Linked DNA regions of Pleomorphomonas sp. T1.2MG-36. The main gene of each other region encodes a partner of the protein of the gene in region 2 in a complex. Links are inferred from orthologs where the notes say so. Each region holds a gene or a part of one and is shown on either strand. Other genes may lie near its edges.

Region 1 (9,145 bases), on a different replicon or contig from region 2:
ATGGCGGGGATGCCCTCGTGACGGCCGCCGTCGGCGTTCTCGCGGGCCTTGAACAGGGCCTGCGTGACGAAGCCGGTCAGGGCGGTGTCGTCCGAGCGCTCGAGCACCGTGACGGCCTTCTTGCCGGCGATGGCAGCGATCAGCTCGGCTTCCGGGAACGGCTGCAGCAGCTTGATGGCGATCGAACCGACCTTGCGGCCCTTCGAACGCAGATAGTCGACAACGGCTTCGACGTCGTCGGTGACCGAGCCGAGGCCGATCATGACGTAGTCGGCGTCTTCGGTCTTGTAGGTCATGACCGGCGAATAGTGGCGGCCGGTCAGCTCACCGTACTCGTCCATGGCCTGCTTGACGAACTTCGGCACGTCCACGACGAAGTGGGTGCGATGGTCGGCGGCACCGGACTGGAAATCGGGCTGGTTCTGCACGCCACCGGTCAGGCCGGGGTTGTGGATGTCGACCAGCGCCGGGACGAGCTGGCGGGTGCCCTTTTCCCAGGCGTTCAGCCACTGGCGCTTGAACTGGCCCTTGAGCTCGGCCGGAACCCACTTGGCGGCGGCTTCGATCAGCTTGCCCTCGTTGTCGGCCTCGATGGCCTCTTCGTTGGCGTCAATGTAGGCCTTGAGCGAGGTGGCGTCGGCGGCGACGAAGGTGTCCTTCTTGCGCACCAGCCACTGACGCAGCTGGTAGGCGCGGCCCTTGGCGCCGAACAGGATTTCCTGGGCGACGGTCGGGCACTTGATGCGGCCGGTGGGATCGCCGAGGAATTCCTTCAGCATCGCCGGTTCCGGCATCTTGGCTTCCGACAGCATGTGCGAGGTCGCAAAGCCGTCCATCGAGTTGGCGACCGGCACCAGCGACAGCGCGGACACCTTGTAGGAGATGGCGGCGAGATCGGCCGCTTCCTGCGGGTTGGCGCCGAACAGGATGGTGTAGCCGGTGGGCAGCAGCGAGTAGACGTCGTCATGGCCGGCCATGACGTTGAGCGAATGCTTCGACACCACGCGGGCGGCCACCTGCAGCACGAAGCCGCCGGCCTTCTTGCCGACGGTCACGTAATGCGACTCGAGGCCGTAGAGGATGCCCTGCGAGGACGAGGCGTTGGAGATGAACTTGCCACCGGTCAGCGCCGCGCCGAGGGCGCCCGACTGGGCCGAATGCTCACCTTCCGGCTCGTAGAAGAAGGGGTGGCGGCCCCAGACGTTGCAGCCGCCGCCAGCGCGGAAGCTCTCATAGATTTCGGAAATTTCGGTCGAGGGCGTGATCGGGTAGCCGATGACGCCGCCGCATACGTGGCCCATGACATGGGCAACGGCGCCGTTGCCGTTGATGACCGTGGGAAGACCTGGATATTTCGCGCTCATTTGCTGCATCCGTCCTGCTGCATCTGGTGTTCCTGTCCGCCCTCGTCCGATCAGTCACTGGTCGAGGTTCGGGCAACGTACGCCGATGTTCAGCTGCCGATGGAGTTTTGACCTTGATTTCAGTCAAAACTATACGAAACTTACTTGGGCTTCGGTGTTGTTACCGATGGACCCTTCTGCCGTTATAGAGGTGTGGCTGAGCTTTGTCGTAAGTACTCAACCGGGGACTACGTGAAAATGCGAAGGTTTTACTGCTATGCGTTTTTTGCAGAGCACCGGCTACGCCACCAATGGTCCTCTTTCGTCTCATCTTTCGGCAACTTACTGCTGCTAAAGCAGAAATCCCCGAAACTTGAGTTCGGCGGCGCCTTTTTTCCTGGCCCCTGTGGTTGGTGATTAGCGGTATTTCTCGCAACGGGCCGGACAGTATTCGTCAGAAAATTAATCGGTTTATCTACGCGATGTCGATCGCGCTCTTTTCTTTGCGAGGCGCCGCAGTTCAAAGTCCACCACAGAAAGCAAGTTTAATCCTCGAGAAGCTGGATTTCCAGCTCCCTTTCGACCCTACGTATTCCACCGCCGGCAGGCGCCGGCGGTTTCTACACGAGACCAGGCCGATTGTACTGCCGCGTTTGCCAATGCATCGCCACCGAACTCGCTGAAGTTATCAAGCGACCTCCGTGACATTCGTTAAGCCTAAGGTCGAATACGAATTGAGAGGCATAAGCACGAGGACATATACAGTTGAGAGTGAGTTGCAGTGTCGATGCTGCCGGCCGGATCATCCGGTTGGGCGCGCCACTGGCGGAGTGCGCGAGAATGGGCCTTTCGATCGAGACGATGAAGCCGGGTGACAGTGCCCGCGTCACTGGCCTGGTGGCCGGCGATCGTGGCTACCGGCAGCGCCTGCTCGCCATGGGCCTTACCCCTGGCGCGGTGCTGGAAGTCCGGCGTAAGGCACCGCTCGGCGACCCGGTTGAAATTTCCGTTCGCAATTTCACGCTGACCCTTCGCAAATCCGAAGCGGCCATCCTGGAGCTGGAGGCCGTATGATGGTCACGGGAAAGCCTCTCGTTGTTGCCGTCGTCGGTAATCCCAACTGCGGCAAGTCCACCCTGTTCAATGCTCTGACGGGCGCGACGCAAAAGGTCGGCAACTGGCCGGGCGTTACCGTCGAAAAGCGTGTCGGCCGCTTTCTCCTCGAAGACCAGCCCGTCGACGTGGTCGACCTGCCGGGTGTCTACCTGATCGGCAGTGCCGATGCCGGTTCGCAGGATGAGCGCGTTGCGCGCGATTTCGTCATGTCCGGCGAGGCCGATCTCGTCCTCAACATCGTCGATGCGTCCAACCTGGAGCGCAATCTCTACCTCACCACACAGCTCATCGAGCTCGGCGTGCCCATGCTGGTCGTCCTCAACATGATGGACATGGCGAAGGCGGATGGCGTGGAGATCGACATCGACGAGCTGTCGAAGCGGCTCGGCTGCCCAGTCATTCCAACGATCGCAACGCGTGGGCTTGGTCGTCACGAACACGCCCACCACGGGCATCACCATGGCCATCAAGGTCGTCGTGACGCCCTCAAGTCGGCGATCATCGAGGCCGCCCGCGCTGGAGCGAGGCCGATTGCCCGCCCCGAACAGGATCCCGCCGTCGTCGCAGCCGTCGCGAAGCTAGCTCCGCTCGTCGCCGACGCCGCCCGTGACGCGAAGGCCGATCCCGCCTGGGTGGCGCTGAAGCTGATCGAAGGCGATACCCTCGCAGAGACCATAGCCGGGCCAAGCCTGGCTACCGATGTCGCCAACGCCCGTGCCGCCATCGAAGCGGCGACCGGCGAGGATGCCGACATCGTCATCGCCGACGGCCGCTATCGCTTCATCGGCGAGCTGATGGCCGGCGTCTTTCGGCGGACGCAGCGGTTGTCCGCTTCAATGTCGCAGATGATCGACCGCGTCGTCCTCAATCGTGTGCTGGGCGTCCCGATCTTCCTGTTCGCCATGTATCTGATGTTCCTGTTCACCATCTCGGTGGGCGGAGCCTTCATCGATTTCTTCGACCAGGCGTTCGGCGCCGTCTTCGTCGACGGCTTGGGCGGGCTGCTAGCCGCCCTCGGTACGCCTCCCATCGTCGAGGCGGCTCTGGTCGGCTTCGGTTCGGGCATCCAGACGGTGTCGACATTCGTGCCGATCATCGCCTGTCTGTTCCTGTTCCTGTCCTTCCTCGAGGACTCCGGCTACATGGCCCGCGCTGCTTTCGTCATGGACCGCGCCATGCGGGCCATCGGCCTGCCGGGCAAGTCCTTCGTGCCGCTGATCGTCGGCTTCGGCTGCAACGTGCCGGCCATCATGGCGACGCGAACCCTTGAGAGCCGCCGCGACCGCATCATGACGTCGCTGATGGCGCCCTTCATGTCCTGCGGTGCCCGCCTGCCGGTGTTCGCGCTGTTCGCGGCTGCCTTCTTCCCGGTGAGCGGCCAGAACATCGTGTTCGGCCTCTACATCGTTGGCCTCGCCTTCGCGGTGCTGACCGGCCTCGTCCTGAAGTCGACGCTGCTCGACGGCGAGCCGACCCGCTTCGTCATGGAGCTGCCGCCCTACCACATTCCCACCATCCGCTCCGTCGCCGTTCAGGCATGGCAGCGTCTGCGCGAGTTCATCCTCCGCGCCGGTCAGGTGATCGTCCCGATCGTCATGGTGCTGTCCTTCCTGTCGGCGATCGGCACCGATGGCAGCGTGAACCGCGACAACACCCGCGGCAGCGTGTTGGCAGTCGTCAGCCAGGAACTGGTTCCGGTGTTCGAGCCGATGGGTGTGACCCGCGACAACTGGCCGGCCGCGGTCGGCCTGTTCACCGGCATTTTCGCCAAGGAAGCGGTGATCGGCACGCTCAACGCCCTCTACGAGCAAGTCGGTACGGAAGGGGCGGCGCCCGCCGCTGCCGAAGGCGCTGCGACCACTGAGGAAGCGGTCGGTCTCGGCGGCAAGCTTCTCGGCGCGCTCGCGACCATCCCCGAAAACCTCGGGGCGCTTGGTGGCAGTCTCGTCGATCCGCTCGGGATCAATGTCGGCTACGTCGACGACAGTGCCGCCGCTGCCCAGGAACTGGAGGTCGACGGCTCGGTGTTTGGCGCCATGCAGTCCCATTTCGGTGGGACCGCCGCAGCCTTCTCCTACATGCTGCTGATCCTGCTCTATACGCCATGCGTCGCGGCGCTCGGTGCCATGCGTCACGAGATCGGTGGCAAGTGGACGGCCTTCGCGGCCGTCTGGACGACCGCCGTCGGCTATCTCGCCGCCGTGTCGTTCTATCAGGCGGCGACGTTTGCCGCCCATCCTGCCAGTTCCACCCGTTGGTTGCTGATGGCCGCCGTCATTTTTGCAGCCGGCGTTGCCGCCATGTGGATGGCCGGCCGGGCGCGCGGGCGTTCGCTCGCCGCGCAGCCCGCGGAGTGATGCCCATGATGACGCCCTCCACCGTCCGCGATTATCTCAAGGAGCGGGGCAACGCGTCCCTCTCCGACGTCGCCGTGCACTTCGATGCCGGCGAGGATGCCGTCCGCGCCGTGCTGGATCTCTGGGTCGCCAAGGGCAAGATACGTCCGCTGGCGGCCGGCGCCGCCTGTTCGAGAGCGGGTTCCTGCGGCTGCTCTTGCAAGGCCGAGGAGATCTACGAGTGGGTCGGAGACCTGAGGCTGGCCGGGTGAACGCGCTTCCAACCGGCTGAACCCGCTTCCAACGAAAAACCCCGGTTCCGCGACGCGGAACCGGGGTTTGTCTTTTCAAAGCTCAAAAACTGTCAGATGGCGGCCTTGATCCAGGCGGCGAGGTCGCTTTTCGGAGCGGCTCCCACCTTCATGGCGGCAGGCTCGCCATCCTTGAAGATGATCAGCGTCGGAATGGAGCGGACGCCGTACTTCATCGCCGTATTGCCGTTCTCGTCGATATTGAGCTTGGCGATGGTGATCTTGCCGTCGAGCTCGCCGGCGATTTCGTCGAGCGCCGGAGCGATCATGCGGCAGGGGCCGCACCACTCGGCCCAGAAATCGACGAGGACGGGCGTCGACGAGGCAAGCACGTCGGTGGGAAACGACTGGTCGGTGACTTTCTTGGTCGACATGACGGACCTCGCAAGATGGACGACGCGGCGCCGACTCATCGTCGGGCCGCGCCTGTTGCCAGAAAGCTAAGGAGCGGACCCTTCAGCGTCAAGCGCGGCTGAAGCATGGGCGGTGGGTGCCGCCAGCCGCACTCGAAATCGCTCCTCGATAAAACAAAGCCTTAGAGCGGCCGCCCAACGGATTTTTGCTTCAGGGTCAATCGCCGATTTCGCTTTTGTGATCGATTGGCTCGCCGCCGGCATCCAAGTCCTCGAGATAGGCGGCGAGCGTCGCGTCCAATGTGTCCTCCGCCACCTCGTCGAACCGCGCCGTGACCGTCCAGAGAATGGCGGCCCGAACCGGCCGGTCGGGCCAGAGGCGCCCGAGCACGGCACGATAGAGAGCAAGCTGCAGGACGTATCTCTGCGGAACCGTGCGCGGCGGATGCGCCGCCGTCTTGTAGTCGACGATGGTCACGGCTCCCGGTTCGACCAGAAGGCGGTCGACATTGCCGCCGATGGAAATCGACTTCCCGCCGGCGGTCGTCACGCTTCCGACGATCGCCGCCTCGGCTCGGGCGGCCGGAGAGAACAGCAGCATGAGGTCCGGCCGGGCCATCAGGGCCACGATGCTCTCGACCAGCGTGGTCCGTTCCCCGTCCGAAAGGTCCGGCAGGAGACGGGCGAGATAACTGTCGGCGGCGGCGGTGCGGGCGGTAGGCTCGATGTCGGGCAGAAGCTCGAACAGGCGGTGCAGCAAGATGCCACGGGCCGCAGCCGCCGGATCGAAGGTCGTTCCCGGCCCGCCGCTCCGGCTCGTCGGCGCAGCGCGCGATGGCGCAACCCTTGTCGGTTCAGGAGCGGCGTCGGCGACCTTGCGGGCCAGCCATCCGGGTAGCGGCTCGGGCTCGCCGATACCCGCTTTGGCTGGCTTCGGCGGGGCGGGCGGATCTTCGTCAGGTGCATGCCATCGCCAGGCGACAACGGTGCCTTCGGCATCCTTCACCACCTCGGCATCGGTTCCGAGCGCCGCTTCGACCAGCCCGTGCCAGCGGCGATCGGCTCCCTCTTCGGCGCCTTTCAGCCCGGCGACGATCAGCCGGTCCCGGGCGCGCGTCAGCCCGACATAGAGCAGGCGCTTGTATTCCTCCTCCTGCGCGGTGATGAAGGCCGAAGCTGCCGCTTCCACCGGCGCCGGACGGAAGGCTCCTCCCTGGCGCCAGACGATCGGCGGGTTGGGACCGTCGCCCACCGCCAGCACGTCGGGCAGGTTCTTCTCGCTGGCCGGTTTGTCGCCGGGGTCGATCAGGAACACGATGGGCGCTTCCAGGCCCTTCGAGCCGTGCACCGTCATGACGCGAACCTCGTCGCGTTCGGCGTCGAGTTCGCGGCGGATCAGTTCGCCCCCTTTGGCGAGCCGGTCGACGAAGCCGTTGAGCCCGGCCGTCTCCTCACCTTCGTAGACCAGCGCCAGCGTCAGTAGCTCGTCGATCACTTCGTCGGCTTCGCGGCCGAAGCGGGCGCGATAGGTCGCACGCCCGCCATCGGGACCGACGAGTCGCGACAGGAAGGCGAAGGGCTCGCCCCGGTCGGCCCGGTTCATCCAGAGCGCGACGGTGGCTCGCAACCGTTCGGCGTCGGCGTCCCCCTCGGCCGCCTGTCGCCGGACGGCGTCCCAGAGACGTCCGGATCGGCCGTGGGCAAGGCGGAACAGCGCCTCCTCCGAAAGCCCGACGAGTGGCGACTTGGCGACGGTGGCGAGCGTCAGGTCGTCTTCGGGCAGGAGTGCGACGCGGGCTGCGGCCAGCAGGTCCTGCGTGACGATGTGGCCGACCACGTCGAGCCGGTCGGCACCGGCCACCGCCACGCCGCGCTGCTTCAAGGCCCGGTTGACCGCCTCGACGAAAGCGCCGCGCTTGCGGACGAGCACCAGGATGTCGCCGGGCCGGATCGGAGCACCAGTGGCGGGGAGGCGGGTGCCCGAGCGCAGCCAGCCGGCGATCTCATCGGCAATGCGGCCGGCAAGACGCACGGCGGGACTGGCCGTGGCCGTGGCGTCGACAGGATCTTCCCAGTTGCCGGGCGGTGGCGCCGGCAGCTTCTCGACGGACGGCCACAGCTCGACGAGACCGGGCTCGCGGCCGCGCACCGTCTCGTGAACGGTCGGGCCGGGGTCGGTGGAAAGGCCGGCATGCGCTTCGGGATTGCGGAACACCGCATCGACGGCCCCTACCACGGCGGCCGTCGAGCGGAAGGACAGGGTAAGGCGGAGATCGTGAACCGGCAGTCCGGCTGCGGCAAGGCGCCGCCCCAGCGTCTTGCGCGTCTGGCCGAACAGATGCGGTGCCGCCCCCTGAAAGGAATAGATCGACTGCTTTTCGTCGCCGACCGCGAAGACGGTTCGCCGCCGGTTCGGTCGCGCTCCTTCGCCGGCTGAGAATTCGCCGGTGAGCGCCTCGACGATCTGCCATTGGCGCGGCGAGGTGTCCTGCGCCTCATCGACGAGCACGTGGTCGAGACCCTCGTCGAGCTTGTACTGCACCCACTCGGTAGCGTCCGAATTCGAGAGGAGGGTGGCGGCCCGATCGATCAGGTCGTCGAAGTCGAGGAGACCGAGCCGCGCCTTCTTGGCTTCGATGAGGCCGATCATCCGGTCGGCAAGGCGAAGGAGGGCGGCGCTGCGCGTCCCCCAAAGCGTCGCCGACAGGGCGCGTTCAAGGCCGACAAGCCGCTGCGCTTCCTGTTCGAAACGCTCGCTCGCCTCCGGCAGCGCATCGAGGACATCCTTGGTGAAGGGGCGTTTGCGCGGCTCGCTCTTGGCCGTCAGGAACAGGTTGCGCCAGAGCGGCCTACGCGCCTCGGCGTCGCTAGCGGCCAGGGCGGCGCGGAAGCCCTCGGCGAGCGTCGTCATCGACTTGGCCTTCGAGGCGTCCAGGGCATCGATGAGCCGGCTCAGGAACGATCCAGAGAAGTCCGGCGGGGCTGCCATATCCCCGACAAGGCTCTCCCGGCTGGCGCCGGCCGGCGCGCCGAGGTCCTCTGGCAAAGCGGCCAGCGTCTCGTTTATCGATGGCTTGCCGCCGAAGAAGGCGGCCAGCTCGTCGCGAGCGGCCACTACGGCGGAAAGCGCCCGGTCGAGCGCTTCGTCGCCAGCGATGGCCACCAGCTCGGAAAGCGCCCGCCCTTCCGGACTGTCGGGATGAGCGGCGCAGGCGGACAGAAGCTCGGCCCGCGCTTCGGCGTAGAGGTCGGCGGCGCGTGCGTCGTCGAGGACGCGGAAGCGGCCGTCGAGCCCGGCTTCCAGCGGGAAACGCTGCAACAGGGCTTCGGCAAACGCGTGGATGGTCTGGATCTTCAGGCCACCCGGCGTTTCGATGGCGCGGGCGAACAGCCGTCGCGCCGGCGCCAGACGCTCCGGCTGCACCGGCTTTCCCTCAAGCTCGGACAGAACGGCGATCAGGTCGTCGTCGCTGAGCCCCGCCCAGCGGCCGAGCTCGTCGAAGATGCGCCCCGACATCTCGGCCGCCGCCGCCTTGGTGAAGGTGAGACAGAGGATGCGGCCGGGGTCGACGCCATCGAGCAACAGGCGGATCACCCGCCGTGTCAGCACCCAGGTTTTGCCCGAGCCGGCATTGGCCGACACGAAGGCGGAGGCTTCGGGGTCGGTGGCGAGAAGCTGCGTCCGA
Region 2 (9,307 bases):
TGAGCTGGTCGCCAACGTGAAGCAGATCGCCGGCGATTGCGCCAACCAGCCCGACATGAAGATCATGGAGCTGGTGCCGGAGGACGAATAGGCGCCGGTTGCCGGCTGAGCCTATTGGAGGACCGCTTCCGGCACAGGCCGGCGGCGGTCCTTTTTCATTTGGCGGGGGAGGGCAGCGCCGGGCCGGGCGCTGCGGGGTCGGCCGATGTCGGCGTGGTGGCGGCCAGCTCGGCGTCGATGCCGGAGAGAAGCGCCACGATGTTGGCGGTGTTGCGCCCGAGGTCGTAGTAGCCGATCTGGCTGCGCGAGTAGACGTAGAGGAAGGACCCGCCGCCGCGGGCCGGCGTCACCATCACCGACAGCGTCGAGGGCATGCGCAGGAGCGGCGAGTAGACGATCATCCGGAAGCGGGTGTTGACCGGATTGGCGCCGACCTCCCGCACCTTGCCGGGCAGGCGCTTGGCGGCTGCTTCCGCCACCGTGAACAGGGCCTCGGGCGGCAGGCTGTAACGGCGCGTTTCGATGTCGGGGATGCCCTTCCTGCAGTCGTCGGCCGGGCAGGCGAGGCTATCGTTGAGCTTGCCGGTGCGCGAAGGCACCGAGAAATCATAGGGACCGAGGTCGGCCGGACCGAACACCGCGTCCCAGCTGGCTTCCCGACCGTAGGTGTAGAAGGCCAGCACCAGGAGCAGGAACGCGCCAAAAAGGGCCGCGAGCACCAAACCGAGGAAACGCAAAGGGGACATTGGATACCGGGGTCACGAGCGCGAGCGATCCCAGCTTTTAACCCGATTGAACAGGGCGCGCCAGAGGTCGGCCGAAACCGTCAGCCAGCCGGCGAGAACGGCCATGACCACGATCATGGCGAGGCTGTCGGACCGGTCGGGGGCCGGGGCCGGCGCAATGGCGTAGCTCATGTCGCGCGGCAGCGCCTTGACGTAGGGAACGGGGTCGCCGACCGGGCGGATGGCGCCGGTCTCGACATCCAGCGTGGCGATGGCCGGCGCGACTTCGGCCGCCCTGACCGGACTGAGGCTGGCGCACAGGAGCGTCACCGCCAGGATCAGCGAGGCGGCGACGGCAACGACGATGGAAGCGCCCGCCCCGACCGAAAGCTCGTGGTGCGCGGTGGCTGCGTTGAAGGGGGTGTCGTCGATCCTGTCGGTCATCTCTCTCGTCCTTGCCGCTTATCGCTTCGGCTCCGAACCGGGCCTCCGGTCAGTGCCTTTCGATGGGCAAGAGATGCCTTGCGAATGGGTCGCGCCGATGCCGGGATTGAGGTGGGTGACGGGAGATGTCGTGGCGATTTCGTGGCGGGGTTAACACTTGAACGGTGGAGGGTTGGTGGAGAAGATCGGCCCTTTGGGAAAATGAAGTTCTTTCAATTGGTTAAATGGCGGGTGCCAAGCCATCCGGTTAACGGCGGGTAAACGCGAAAGATCGCATTTTCAGCGTTGCCGCCATCATCGAGGTGCAACTCCGTTCGCTGCCGTCGTTCGTCCCCGGTTTGGGAGGCGTTGCATTTCGCAAGGATATGGTTGTACGATACAACCATATCAACGGAGCCCGCAGATGAGTCCAGATCCGGCCGTCGTCGAAGACATCCGCACCCTGTCGCGACGGATGGTGCGCGCCTGGGGCTTCATGGGTGGCACCTTCGCCGGCACCGATCTGTCGCCATCCTCCGTGCATGCGCTGATCGAGATCGAGGTGGGCGGCCTCACGGCGCGCGAGCTCGGCATGCGCCTGCGGTTGGAGAAATCCAGCGTCAGCCGTCTGCTCCGCAAGCTGGTGGCGCTGGGTGCCGTGAAAGAGACGCCCGACGAGGCCGACGGCCGCGTCAAGCTGCTGTCGCTGACCGCCGAGGGGCGGTCGCGCGTCGCCGCCATTCACGCGTTTGCCCGCCGGCAGGTCGCAGAGGCGCTGGGTCGGCTCGGGGCCGGCGAGGAGCGCGCGGTGCTCGACGGACTGCGTCTCTACAGCGCGGCGCTCGAAGGCGGGCCGGACGTCCAGCCGGTGGCGATCGTTCCCGGCTATCGGCCGGGTCTTGTGGCCCGCATCACCGACATGCACATGCGCTACTACGCGCGCGAGCATGGGCTGGGGCGCCGCTTCGAAACCCTGGTGGCCGGCGGGCTCGCCGAGTTCTGCGACCGCCTGGACAATCCGCAGAATGCGATCTGGACCGCGCAGATGGGCGGCGAGATCGTCGGCTCGCTGGCGATCGACGGCGAGGACATGGGCGCCGGCATCGCCCACCTGCGCTGGTTCGTCGTCGCCGACGGCCTGCGGGGCAGTGGAGCGGGAAAGCGGCTGCTCGATGCCGCGATGGCCTTTGCCGACGGGCACGGCTTCGCCGAAACCCGCCTCTCGACCTTCGCCGGGCTCGATGCCGCCCGCCACCTCTACGAGTCGCGCGGCTTCGAGCTGGCCGAAGAGAAGATCGGCGCTCAATGGGGCAGGGAACTGGTGGAGCAGCGCTTCATTCGGCGCCCCAAATGAAAAGGGGATCGGAGCCGAAGCTCCGATCCCCGATGATCTGACCGAACCTTTGTCGCTTACGACAGCGAGGCGGCGAAGCGCTGGATGCGGGCGCAGGCTTCCTCGAGATCCTTGGTGGCGGTGGCGTAGGAGATGCGGAAGTTGGGGCCGAGGCCGAAGGCCGAACCCTGCACCACCGCCACGCCTTCCTGCTCCAGGAGCTCGGTGACGAAGTCGTCGTCGGAGGCGAGCACCTTGCCGGCCGCCGTCTTCTTGCCGATCAGGCCGGCGCAGGACGGGTAGACGTAGAAAGCGCCTTCCGGCGTCGGGCAGTGGATGCCCTTGGCCTGGTTCAGCATGGACACCACGAGGTCGCGGCGCTCCTTGAACACCTTGTTGTTCTCGGCGATGAAGTGCTGCGGGCCGGTGAGGGCCTCGAGCGCCGCATATTGCGAGATCGACGAGGGGTTGGAGGTCGACTGCGACTGGATCGTGGCGATGGCCTTGATCAGGGCGGCCGGGCCTGCGGCATAACCGATACGCCAGCCGGTCATGCAATAGGCCTTGGACACGCCGTTGACGGTGAGCGTACGCTCCTGTAGCGCCGGCTCGATCTGGGCCGGCGTGGCGAACACGAAGTCGTCGTAGACGAGGTGCTCGTAAATGTCGTCGGTCATGATCCAGACATGCGGATGGCGGACGAGCACGTCGGTCAGCGCCTTCAGCTCCGCGCGGGTGTAGGCGGCGCCCGACGGGTTGGACGGCGAGTTGAAGATGAACCACTTCGTCTTCGGGGTGATCGCCTTCTCAAGCGCCTCGGCGGTCAGCTTGAAGTTGGTTTCGATCGATGCCTCGACGAAGGTCGGGGTGCCGCCGGCCAAGAGCACCATGTCCGGGTAGCTCACCCAGTAGGGGGCGGGGATCAGCACCTCGTCGCCGGGGTTCACCGTCGCCATCAGCGCGTTGTAGAGAACCTGCTTGCCGCCGGTGCCGACCGTGATCTCGGCCGGCTTGTAGACGAGGCCGTTCTCGCGCTTGAACTTGTCGACGATGGCCGTCTTCAGCTCTGGAATGCCGTCGACCGCCGTGTATTTCGTCTTGCCGTCACGGATCGCCTTGATGGCGGCTTCCTTGATGTTGTCCGGAGTATCGAAATCCGGCTCGCCAGCACCAAGGCCGATGACGTCGCGACCGGCAGCCTTGAGCTCACGCGCCTTGTTGGTGACGGCGATGGTGGCAGAGGGCTTCACGCGGGCGAGCGACTGGGCAAGGAAAGACATTGAAGGACGTCTCCGAACGCTGAGGGAGTCAATCGTATCGGTTTAAATACGACCCTCTTGCTCTATTGCGGCGCGCGCGCACGCGCAAGGTCAAACCTTGCCGATGCCGGCATTTCCGGTTCCCGTGATGGAACCCGGCACGCGTGGAGGAGGATGGTTCGGCGGCGCGCATTGAGCGGCGCAAAAAAAAGCCGGGCACGAGGCCCGGCTATAAAGTTTTGGAATGCGGATCGCAGGGACGATACCGCACCTTCCAGAGGGGAACAGCTGAAGATTCGCTTTCGCCGGGAGGATGGCGAGGGAACCAACACATCAGCTGAGGTCTATATGCACCCGCACCCGGTGCAAAACAAGAAGGCAAACTGCAAATCTGCTATGCAATATCCCGGTTATTTTGCCCAAACTGTAACATCATCGTGAAGTCTTTACGGTTCATTGGTGTTTTCCGTTAAGGGAAAACGCGAGTATTGCGCGGAGCGCACAACGATACGTTGGAAGGACAGCCGACCAAGTGTCGGCTGCCGCCGGGCAGACCTCGTCAGGGGCTTCTCAATAGGACCAGCGCTGGGCCTTCGACACCAGGAAGTCGCGGAAGGCGTGGACGCGCGCCGAGTTCCTGAGTTCGTCCGGATAGACGAAATAGGTGTCGTAGGACAGCAGGTCGACCTCGGGAATCAGCTGCTGAAGCCCCGAGTCCTCCTCGACCAGATAGTCGGGAAGCAGGGCGATGCCGACGCCGCGCTGTACCGAATGCTTGATGGCGACGAGGTTGTTGACCCTGAGGGCGGGCAGGCGCGGATTGTCGTAGGGACGGCCGACGCTTTCGAGCCAGTTCATGTCCCTGAGATAGTTGGGCGCGGCGACGCCGAAGGTGATGATCCGGTGTTCGTCGAGATCCTCGATGGTCTTCGGGCTGCCGAAGCGCTTGATGTAGGCGGGCGAAGCGAACAGGTGGAAGTGCACCGTGAACAGCTTGCGCTGGATGAGGTCGGGCTGCGTTGGCTGGCGCAGGCGGATGGCGACGTCGGCCTGCCGCATGGCGAGGTCGAGCTCGTCGTCGTTGAGGATGAGCTGCAGCTGGACGTCGGGGTAAAGGTCGACGAACTCGTCGACGCGCGAGGTGAGCCAGGTGGAGCCGATGCCGACGGTGGTGGTGACGCGCAGCGAGCCCGAGGGGCGTTCGCGGCTGTCGGTCAGCCGGCCCTGCACGTCTTCGAGCTTCAGGAGCACGTCATGGGCGGCGCGATAGAGCAGCTCGCCCTGTTCGGTGAGGATGAGGCCGCGGGCATGGCGGTGGAACAGCGGCACGCCGAGATCCTGCTCCAGGGCGCTGACCTGACGACTGACGGCGGACTGGCTCATGTTCAGCGTGTCGCCGGCGTGGGTGAAGCTCCCGGCGTGGGCGGCGGCGTGGAATATTCTGAGCTTGTCCCAATCCATCGCTACCCCCTTTGCCGCCCCCTTGATGGCGCTGGCCGCTGTCGGCCATCGCTTGCTCGCGTCGGGCAATGGCCGGTCTAGCGGGCCGGCCTTGCCCCGTCCTTGTTCTAGAGCAACGCGCGTTCCGGCGAACGCAAATCGTTGCTCCAGTTCCTTTTTGTCGCATTGCTTTTGCGGAAAACCGGTTCCCGCTTTTCCGCACAATGCTCTAGGGCGCATCCGGCGAGCCGTGGTTCGCCAATGCGCTCTATCTTCTTGTTTCTCGCAACTCCGGACGCAAAACCGGTTCCCGCTTTTGCTGGTGTTGCTCTAGCACATCCGCCTGCCCGAAAAGTTTGGCGACTTTTCGAACAAGCTCGTTATTTCTTCCTATTGCACTCACTTACCCGAAAAGTATGAAAACTTTTCGGGCTCGCGCTTCTACCTTGGCGCATCCTCGCGTCGGCGCAAGCCCTGAATTGCGTCGCCCCGCCAGTTGGTTACGCAACCTTGGTATCAGTTTCGAGGGCGCCGACATAGCGCTCGGCCTCCAGCGCGGCCATGCAGCCCATGCCCGCCGCCGTCACTGCCTGGCGGAAATGCTCGTCGGTGACGTCGCCGGCCGCGAAGACGCCGGGCACCGAGGTGGCCGTCGAATCGGGCGCCGTCCAGATGTAGCCCGACGACTTCATCCGAACCTGACCGGTGAACAGCGAGGTGGCCGGTGCATGGCCGATGGCCACGAACAGGCCGTCGGCGGCGATGTCGCGGGTGTCGCCGGCGACGACGTTCTTCAGGCGGACGCCGGTGACGGACGGCGGGAAGCCCTCCTTGCCCAGCACCTCGTCGACGACGCTGTTCCAGACGACCTCGATCTTCGGATGGTTGAACAGGCGGTTCTGCATCACCCGCTCGGCGCGGAAGGCCTCGCGGCGATGCACCACGGTGACCTTCTCGGCATGGTGGGTGAGGTAGAGCGCCTCCTCGACGGCGGTGTTGCCGCCACCGACCACCACGACCTGTTTGCCGCGGTAGAAGAAGCCGTCGCAGGTGGCGCAGGCCGATACGCCGAAGCCCTGGAACTTCTGCTCCGACGGCAGGCCGAGCCAGCGGGCCTGGGCGCCGGTGGCGATGATCAGCGCGTCGGTGGAATAGGTGTCGCCGGAATCGCAGGTCAGCTGGAACGGCCGCTTGGAGAGATCGACCGAGGTGACGATGTCGGAGACCAGCCGGGTGCCCATGTGCTCGGCCTGTGTGCGCATCTGCTCCATTAGCCAGGGGCCCTGGATGGCGTCGGCGAAGCCAGGGTAGTTCTCGACGTCGGTGGTGATGGTGAGCTGGCCGCCCTGCTGCAGGCCGGCGATCAGGATCGGCTCCAGCATGGCGCGGGCGGCGTAGATGGCGGCGGTGTAGCCGGCCGGGCCGGAACCGATGATCAGGACCTTGGTGTGGGTGTGCGTCATGCTCGTCTCGTTTCGTTCGCCGACCCCGCGAGGCGGGGGCAGGGCGCCGGTCGGCGGCGTCCGGAATCGAACGAATGGTAGGTGCCCGGCCCCCCGGTTTCAAGGCGGCGGGTCGCTGGCGGGCCTCGCCGCGGTGCGTCGTCCCCTGCCGAATGGCCGGTAGCCCCGAGCGGCGCCCTTATAATATGTGTTCGTGCGCCTGAAAGATGCTTTCGCGGCGGCGACCGGAACGGTATGTTCCGGACCGAAGCGAGGGCCTTGGGAGCCCTCCCGGAGGATGCGACATGAAGGCCCGTCTCGACGCCATCGACTGGAAGATCCTGCGCGAATTGCAGGCCGACGGGCGCATGACCAACGTGGAGCTGGCAAGCCGCGTAGGCATCTCCGCGCCGCCCTGCCTCCGCCGCGTGCGGGCGCTGGAGGAAGCCGGCGTCATCCAGGGCTACCGCGCCCTGATCGACGAGAAGACGCTGGGCTTCGACGTGACGCTGTTCGCCTTCATCTCGCTCGCCTCGCAGTCGGAAGCGGAAATCCTCGCCTTCGAGGCGCGGGTGAAAAACTGGCCGCTGGTGCGCGAGAGCTGGATGCAGTCGGGCGAGATCGACTTCATCCTGAAATGCGTCGCCCCCGACCTCAAGACCTGTCAGAATTTCGTGATCGAGCAACTGACGGCGACGCCCAACGTCGGCCAGGTGCGCACCAGCCTGACGCTCAGGCAGATCAAGAACGAGCCGGTGGTGGTGTAGGTCGGCGGCCGGACGGATGGCGGGGCAGCCTTTGGCGGCGCCCGGTGCGGTGAGGCCCGCGGTTGACAGGCGGCGCCGGGCGTAGCATGTCCCGTCGGCTTGTGTGTTCTTGCATCCGGCAACCGGGAACGCGCGGCTTTGCGGGCGGATGCCTCGGCCCGGGGACGGGCCAGACCTGGAGTGTGCACTTGGACTTCCTGAAGGGCCGGTTTGCCAGCTTTCTCGGACCGGAGCAGAAGCTCGGGCCGCTGGTGCGCCTTTTCCGCTCCAACTTCCGTCCCTATGCCGGGCGCTACGCCTATGCGCTGTCGATGATGCTGATCGCCTCGGCGGCGACGGCGGGCAGCGCCTACATCATCAAGGAGATCATCAACAAGATCTTCATCGACAAGAGCGAGGGGCTGGTCTTCACCATCGCCGGCATCATCGTCGGCATCTATCTCGTCAAGGGCGTCGCCACCTATCTGTCGTCGGTGACGCTGACCAAGATCGGCAACAGCATGGTGGCGCGGCTGCAGCGGCAGCTCTACGACGCCGTGCTCCGGCAGGACATCGCCTTCTTCCAGAGCCACGCGCTCGGCGACATCATGGTGCGCATCTCGCAGAACGCGGGGGCGGCGCGGCAGGCGATCGACCTCATCGTGATGAGCCTCGGCCGCGACCTGTTCACGCTGATCTCGCTCGTCGCCGTGATGATCATCCAGAACCCGACGATGTCGCTCCTGTCGCTGGCGATCGCGCCACCCTCCATCTACGGCATCACCTACCTGCTCAAGAAGGTGCGGACGGCGGCGCGCAAGGAGGTGATGACTTCGGCGCAGATCGTCACCATCGTGCAGGAGAGCGTGCAGGGCATCCGCGTGGTCAAATCCTTCGGCCTGGAAGACCGGCTGCGCGCCGCCTTCAACGTGGCGACGACCAACGTCGAGAAGCTCAGCAACCGCATCGCCACGCTGGGCGCCCGCTCCAGCCCGCTGATGGAGACGCTGGGGGGCTTTGCCATCGCCTTCGTGGTGATGTTCGGCGGCTACCAGATCGTCCACTACAATGCCGACCCGGGCGCCTTCTTCTCCTTCATCACGGCGCTGCTGCTCGCCTACGAGCCGGCCAAGCGCCTCGCCCGCTTCAATCTCGACCTCGAGAAGGCGCTGGTGGGCGTGCGCATGATGTACGAGGTGATGGACCTGGTGCCCGAGCTGCAATCGGCGCCGGATGCGGTGGAGGCGAAGTTTGCCAGCGCCGCGGTGACGCTCGACAACGTCGACTTCGCCTATGGCGAGGCGCCGGTGCTGCGCGGCCTCAGCCTGACGGCGCCGGAGAACTCGGTGGTGGCGCTGGTCGGCCCCTCGGGCGCCGGCAAATCGACGGTGTTCTCGCTGGTGGAGCGCTTCTATGACCCGACGGCTGGCGCCGTGCTGATCAACGGCACCGACATCCGCCGCTTCACCGTCGAATCGTTGCGCCGGCACGTGGCGCTGGTGACGCAGGACACCTTCCTGTTCGCCGGTACCGTGGCGGCCAACATCGCCGACGGTCGGCCGGAGGCGAGCCGCGAGGAGATCGAGGCGGCGGCGCGCGACGCCAACGCCTACGACTTCATCATGGCCATGCCCGGCGGTTTCGACGCGCTGGTCGGCGAAGGCGGCGGCAACCTGTCGGGCGGCCAGCGCCAGCGCATCGCCATCGCCCGCGCCATCCTCCGGCAGGCGCCGATCCTGCTGCTCGACGAGGCGACCTCGGCGCTCGATGCCCAGGCCGAACGCGACATCCAGGAAGCGCTCGCCCGCCTGATGAAGGGCCGCACCACTTTCGTAATCGCCCACCGCCTTGCCACCGTCCGCGATGCCGATATCATCTACGTCATGGACAAGGGCGAGGTGGTGCAAAAGGGCACCCACGAGGAACTGATGGCCGAGGG

What was found.
Region 1: the proteins of trxB (region 2) and trxA are in contact, whole or in part, in a crystal structure (PDB 1F6M), measured with the Escherichia coli proteins. The link is inferred for Pleomorphomonas sp. T1.2MG-36 from one-to-one orthologs.

What each region holds. Positions count from the first base shown.
Region 1 is NZ_CATNLY010000045.1:309,511-318,655, forward strand. The notes cover bases 3,821-6,537. They hold trxA (thioredoxin TrxA), read right to left. Parts: upstream 5,481-6,537; coding sequence 5,160-5,480; downstream 3,821-5,159. Other genes in these bases: feoB (Fe(2+) transporter permease subunit FeoB), read left to right, coding at 3,821-4,816; QQZ18_RS19055 (FeoC-like transcriptional regulator), read left to right, coding at 4,822-5,067; addA (double-strand break repair helicase AddA), read right to left, coding at 5,677-6,537. Also shown: QQZ18_RS19040 (2-oxoacid:acceptor oxidoreductase family protein), read right to left, coding at 1-1,364; QQZ18_RS19045 (FeoA family protein), read left to right, coding at 2,184-2,417; more of feoB, read left to right, coding at 2,414-3,820; more of addA, read right to left, coding at 6,538-9,145. UniProt on the Escherichia coli protein: Participates in various redox reactions through the reversible oxidation of its active center dithiol to a disulfide and catalyzes dithiol-disulfide exchange reactions.
Region 2 is NZ_CATNLY010000051.1:191,076-200,382, forward strand. The notes cover bases 4,663-7,541. They hold trxB (thioredoxin-disulfide reductase), read right to left. Parts: upstream 6,644-7,541; coding sequence 5,681-6,643; downstream 4,663-5,680. Other genes in these bases: QQZ18_RS20195 (LysR family transcriptional regulator), read right to left, coding at 4,663-5,201; QQZ18_RS20205 (Lrp/AsnC family transcriptional regulator), read left to right, coding at 6,928-7,389. Outside these bases: QQZ18_RS20170 (HdeA/HdeB family chaperone), read left to right, coding at 1-91; QQZ18_RS20175 (DUF1499 domain-containing protein), read right to left, coding at 156-746; QQZ18_RS20180 (hypothetical protein), read right to left, coding at 759-1,169; QQZ18_RS20185 (bifunctional helix-turn-helix transcriptional regulator/GNAT family N-acetyltransferase), read left to right, coding at 1,573-2,502; QQZ18_RS20190 (pyridoxal phosphate-dependent aminotransferase), read right to left, coding at 2,559-3,761; more of QQZ18_RS20195, read right to left, coding at 4,311-4,662; QQZ18_RS20210 (ABC transporter ATP-binding protein), read left to right, coding at 7,578-9,307.